2 linked regions of the Flocculibacter collagenilyticus genome follow. The protein of the gene in region 1 interacts with the protein of each later gene in a pairwise test. Links are inferred from orthologs where the notes say so. Each region holds a gene or a part of one and is shown in the gene's direction. Other genes may lie near its edges. The genes, in order: recA and dprA.

What was found.
Region 2: the proteins of recA (region 1) and dprA interact in binary tests that used the Bacillus subtilis proteins (3 or more experiments, as listed by UniProt). The link is inferred for Flocculibacter collagenilyticus from one-to-one orthologs.

The regions. Positions count from the first base shown.
Region 1 is NZ_CP059888.1:3,207,570-3,210,704, reverse strand. Bases 1-2,799 are described here. They hold recA (recombinase RecA), read left to right. Parts: upstream 1-782; coding sequence 783-1,817; downstream 1,818-2,799. Other genes in these bases: HUU81_RS14245 (homoserine O-succinyltransferase), read left to right, coding at 2,118-2,799; HUU81_RS14255 (CinA family protein), read left to right, coding at 136-642; mutS (DNA mismatch repair protein MutS), read right to left, coding at 1-79. Outside these bases: more of HUU81_RS14245, read left to right, coding at 2,800-3,135. UniProt on the Bacillus subtilis protein: Multifunctional protein involved in homologous recombination, DNA repair and competence.
Region 2 is NZ_CP059888.1:34,404-37,515, forward strand. What follows is about bases 1-2,776. They hold dprA (DNA-processing protein DprA), read left to right. Parts: upstream 1-712; coding sequence 713-1,840; downstream 1,841-2,776. Other genes in these bases: HUU81_RS00130 (LysM peptidoglycan-binding domain-containing protein), read left to right, coding at 1-618; HUU81_RS00140 (DUF494 family protein), read left to right, coding at 2,153-2,626; HUU81_RS00145 (DNA topoisomerase family protein), read left to right, coding at 2,727-2,776. In the rest of the region: more of HUU81_RS00145, read left to right, coding at 2,777-3,112. UniProt on the Bacillus subtilis protein: Protein that helps load RecA onto ssDNA during transformation. Binds cooperatively to circular ssDNA, is able to bridge different segments of DNA. Favors the loading of RecA onto SsbA- or SsbB-coated ssDNA and formation of RecA-DNA filaments.

The DNA.
Region 1 (3,135 bases):
GCGACTTTAATCGTAGATACTGCTGCATCATAGGGGTATGATTTTGAAATTGTTGCTCTGATGAAACGTCTGAAGGCATAATTTTTAATCTAGTGTTATTTATTGGGTATACATTTTATGAGCGCTATAAACGCCATGGATTTAAGCGAAAACATTGTAAAAATGTCAGCTGATTTAGGCCAGCTATTATCAACTAAAAAGTTAAAAATCACCACTGCTGAATCATGTACAGGTGGTGGGATTGCCTATGCGCTTACAGAAATTGCAGGTAGCTCTGCTTATTTAGATCAGAGTTTTGTTACTTATAGCAATCACGCTAAACAAACATTGGTTAATGTGCAAGAAAGTACATTAATCAAATATGGGGCAGTAAGTGAACTGACGGTAAGTGAAATGGCGCAAGGCGCGCTAACTGCTGCTAATGCAAATATTGCCATTGCTGTTAGTGGTGTTGCGGGGCCAGATGGTGGTAGTGACGAAAAACCCGTTGGAACAGTATGGTTTGCTTGGGCGCATACGTTAGCAGGTCGACTCGTAGTTAAGACAGAAAGGCATGTGTTTGACGGCGATCGCAGTACTGTAAGACAGCAAACTATTTATAAAGCATTAGCCTGTGCTTATGAACTAGCAGATAGTTTTTAAAACAATAAGATAGCATCGCTATTAAGAAAAAATTTTAAAATTTTATTATACAGGGGTTGATACTGTACGAGTATACAGTATACTTCTTGGCATTAAATTGAATACAAATAATACGATCATTAGATCAGTTGGGGTATAAAATGGACAACAATAAAGAAAAAGCGTTAGGCGCAGCACTTTCACAAATTGAACGCCAATTCGGTAAAGGTTCAATTATGCGTTTAGGTGACTCACAAGCGTTAGATATTGAGTCTGTATCTACTGGCTCACTTGGACTAGACATTGCCTTAGGTATAGGCGGTTTACCAACGGGTCGTATTATTGAAATTTATGGTCCAGAGTCATCAGGTAAAACAACCCTTACGTTACAAACCATCGCTGAAGCACAGAAGAAAGGCAAAACTTGTGCGTTTATTGATGCTGAGCATGCATTAGATCCTGTTTATGCAGAAAACCTAGGCGTAAACGTGGCTGAGTTACTGGTATCTCAACCTGATACAGGTGAGCAAGCGTTAGAGATTGCCGACATGCTAGTACGTTCAAACGCGGTTGACATGATTGTTGTTGACTCAGTAGCTGCACTAACACCAAAAGCCGAAATTGAAGGCGATATGGGTGACACTCATGTTGGCTTGCAAGCGCGTTTAATGTCGCAAGCATTACGTAAATTAACAGGTAACATTAAGCGTTCAAATACGCTATGTATTTTCATTAACCAAATTCGTATGAAAATTGGTGTAATGTTCGGTAACCCTGAAACAACGACAGGTGGTAACGCACTTAAATTTTACGCATCGGTACGTTTAGATATTCGTCGTACAGGTTCAGTAAAAGAGGGTGATGAAGTCATTGGTAACGAGACTCGCGTTAAAGTGGTGAAGAACAAAGTAGCACCGCCATTTAAACAAGCAGAGTTTATTATTATGTACGGTAAAGGTATCTCGAAAGAAGGCGAGTTACTAGATTTAGGTGTTAAGCACGATGTTGTTGATAAGTCGGGTGCTTGGTACGCGTACAATGGTGAGAAAGTAGGCCAAGGTAAAGCGAACAGCATTAAGTTTTTACAAGAAAATACGCATATTGCGAATGAAATTGAAACGAAATTACGCGACATGCTGCTACTTAAAGCAACGATTAAGCCTGAAGAAGGCGAGGAAGTTGTATTAGGAGAGTAAACCTTATTCGATAGTTTATTCCATTAAGCATTAAAAAAGATGGTCGCATTAGCGGCCATTTTTTTTGTGCAATATTGCCGTTAACTCTCTACATAATGCCCAACTATCTTTTCTAAGCACAAATAAATCATTAGTCGGTATATTAGCTAAACCGTTATTTTTTACTTTTAGCCATCCAGATGTTGACATGTCTAAAAAATAATTCAACACTGTTTATATCAACTCAAAGAGACATGTTGAGTGATCAGCCTGCTTTTATAAAAACGCACTTGATTAAAGATATAGAGTGAGATGTGAATTATGCCGATACGAGTACAAGATGACTTGCCCGCTATTAATGCATTACAGCGCGAAAATGTATTTGTTATGCCTAATAGCCGTGCATCCCAGCAAGACATTCGGCCTATAAAGTTAGCGATATTAAATTTGATGCCTAATAAAGAAGTAACAGAAATACAGTTATTAAGGTTGCTTGCAAACTCGGCGTTACAAGTAGAAGTAGACTTTATTCGTTTAGATCAGCATAAAAGTAAACATACCAGTCATCAGCATTTAGATAGCTTCTATCAATATTTTTCTGCGATAAAGTCGACTTGTTATGACGGCTTAATCATTACAGGTGCTCCGCTAGGTTTAGTATCGTATACAGAGGTCACCTATTGGGATCAGTTACAGGAAGTGTTTCGTTGGGCTGAAAAGAATGTAACCAGCAGTTTATTTTTATGCTGGGCTGCGCATGCGGCGCTGTATTATTTTTATGGTATAGAGCGCTGTTTACGAGAAAAAAAGCTCAGCGGGATATATTTACATCAACAATATTGTCAGCATGAACCAATTATGCAGGGTTTTGATGACGAATTCTGGGTGCCACACTCACGCTATGTACAAGCGCCAGTCGAGCAGATAATGCAGTGTCATGCACTAGACATTTTAGCGGGTTCAGAAGAGGTGGGAGCGTATTTAATAAAAAGTATTAAACAGCCGTTTGTTTTTGTAACGGGTCATCCAGAATATGATGCATTAACGCTTCACCAAGAATATGTACGCGATCTTGCTAATAATGAAAAAAATCGTGAAAAAAATGATGAATTAACAGCACCTGAAAATTATTATCCTGAACACGTTAATGTAACTGAAGCGAGCTTACTTGATTGTGAGTGTAGTGAGTTAAGTGAGTGCAGTGAGTTAAGTGAGTTTTCAACACAGGCCAGCGGGCTAGCACATAGTAAGTCGTTAAATAAGCCGCGTAATAAATGGCAAAGTCATGGTCATTTATTATTTAATAATTGGCTAAATTATTGTGTCTATCAAACAACGC
Region 2 (3,112 bases), 3.2 Mb from region 1 along the record:
GCAATATATCGTGAAGGTGAGCCGTACTTCGATTATCAGTCTGATGTTGAACTAGGCCGCGAAGCGATTTTTGTTGGCACACTGCGTGCGTTTCGTTCGGGCAATATCGATAAGAATATTCCTGCCTCGGCAACCGTAACCAGTGTGCGTAAAGAAATTAAACCGGGCGATAAATTATTACCTGCATCTGATGGGCAAACCTTACCTGCATTTTTCTCAATGCGCAGCCCAGAAAGTAATGTAGAAGGGCGTATTATTGCATCCACTTCAAAGTTACGTGAATTTAGCAAAATGGATGTGGTAGTTCTTAACCTAGGTGAAGCGCAAGATATGAAGGCTGGGCATATGCTGGATATTGTGCGTCAATCACCGCAAGTGATCAAAACCTTGAATGGGCCTAAATACGCTGAAGATTCATCTAAGTTTGACAAATTACTCGCTGAAACGAAAAAACCGTTAAAAATGGTATTAGAAGACACTAAAGAAGACATCGTTATTATGCCTAGAGAAAAAGTAGGTGAATTGATGGTTTTTAAAGTGTACGAGAAAATTGCTTATGCCATGGTAATGGATACGTACAGACCTGTGCGTGTGGGCGATAAAGTAATTACCCCATAATTTATACTAAAATCGGCGTAAATTAAAATAAACACGAACAGCGCAGTAATTACTGCGCTGTTTTATATCACACCTGCGACAACAAGGAATGTCTGTGGCAAATCAACATTTAGACGTATTACGTCAACTTCTCATCCTTCAACAACTTCCTAAGCTTGGCACGAAAGGGCTACTCAAACTGTTGTCTAGATTTTCGTTAGACACACTGTTTGCTATGCCGAATGACGCGTTATTGCAGCTTGGACTTAGTGAAAGCCAAGTTGCTCGTTTACATCGGCCAAATGAGGCCTATCTCAATACTGTTTTTAGTTGGCTAGAGCAGAGTCAGCATTATGCCATTACCCTATTTGATGACGCCTATCCTGCGTTATTGAAGGAAATGAGTGATCCGCCACTTATTTTGTACGTTGCTGGTAATCCAAACGTTTTGCATCAGCCGCAAGTTGCAATCGTGGGCGCAAGAAGTGCTACACCGTCAGGCTTAAATAATGCGCATCAATTAGCAAAAGAACTTACGCATCGGCATTGGGTAGTGACCAGCGGTTTGGCAATGGGAATTGATGGCGCTGCACATAAAGGGGCGTTAGCGGGAGCTGGCCAAACAGTAGCAGTATTGGGAACTGGGCTAAATAATATTTACCCGAAACGTCATCAGAGATTAGCGCAACAAATTATGGAGCAGGGCGCACTAATATCAGAGTTTGTGCCGAATACACCAGCAAAGCCAGAAAACTTTCCGCGGCGCAATCGCATCATTGCAGGGTTAAGTTTGGGTACTCTGGTTGTTGAAGCTGCCGTTAAGAGTGGTTCGCTGATTACTGCAAGGTTGGCACTTGAACAGAACCGAGAAGTCTTTGCCGTACCTGGCGCAATAACGAATCCTTTAGCACAAGGTTGTCATCATTTAATTAAGCAAGGTGCCAAGTTAGTGGCCTGTGTAGACGATATATTAGAAGAGCTTCCCTTAACTGCGCCTCAGCCTTTGCAGGCAAGTTTAGCCTTAGACATTGATGTGAATGAGCAGAAAGACACTAAATCAAGCAACCAGGTCAATGCTGATGATGCAAAATTATTAGCGCAGATCGATTATGACGTAACACCGACAGATTTAATTGCCCACCGCTATCAGCAAAGTATTGATATTGTTATGATTAAGTTGATGGAGTTAGAGTTATCAGGATTAATTCAGGCAGTCCCGGGTGGCTATGTACGCGTTAATTAAATGAGATGGCCCACTGATGTCGTGCTAAAGTAAAAAAAATTACGCCGATATATAATTAGAAGTAAGATTTTTTTTAAAAAACGGTCTATATATAGAAATAGAATAAAACGACATTGAAAGAGGAGGCTGGCTGATCAATATAGGTAACCAAACCATAGTCTGACGCCTTTCTTGTCGATGTTTTGATTGGCAGCGCACTTTGCCATTGGAACAGGTGTTAAGCGTTGCGTTTAATCTTAGCCAAGAAACTGGGCGGCATTTTCTGATAGTGTTAGTTAGCTATCATAATAATAAGTTGAGGAGGGTTTTACCATGTTTGATATCCTCATGTATTTGTTTGAAAACTATATTCATAGCGAAGCGGACATTTTTGTAAACCAAGATGATTTAACCGACGAGCTAACGAAGGCAGGTTTTCATAAAGATGAAATCTATAAAGCATTAGCTTGGCTTGAAAAATTGGCCGATTTACAAGAAAGCCATGTAAAGCCTTATTTAACTAAAGCAAGTTCAGCGTCTATACGTGTGTATACCGATGAAGAAATGTTGCGGTTAGATTGCCAATGCCGAGGTTTTTTGTTGTTTCTTGAACAAATCAATGTTCTTGACTTTGCAACGCGGGAAATGGTCATTGATCGGGTAATGGAGATTGACTCACCATTTATCAGTTTAGATGATTTAAAGTGGGTGGTGCTGATGGTGCTGTTTAATGTACCGGGGCAGGAGTCTGCTTATGCGCAAATGGAAGATTTAATATTTGATGAACAAGAAGGGCCGCTGCATTAGCGGCCTTCTTATTATTTAGCCATAAACCTACACTGGTGTAGGACGAAACTGTACGGCTGTGTCATAATGCGCCAAGATGAGTGTATGTGCGGAGCGTATTGTGAGTAAAATTGATAGCGATTTATTTAACACTGGTGAGCAACCGCAAGCACCGTCCAACTGTCCTGAGTGTGATGGCGCGCTAGTGCTAAAACACAGTAAAAATGGCCCTTTTTGGGGATGTAGTCAATATCCGTCCTGTACTTATGTTAAAGCAACACATGAAAACCAATCACATACTGTTAAGTTATTAGATTTATCCTGCCCTGGTTGCACATCACAACTGGCGGTTAAAAGCGGTCGCTTTGGTTTATTTATTGGCTGCACAGCGTTTCCAGCATGTACTTATGTGGCTGACTTAGCGCATACAGATGACGAAGGAGTTGCCTGCCCTGCGTGTTCAGCAGGTCAGTTAGTGCAGCGAGCTAATAAATACGGTAAAAGCTT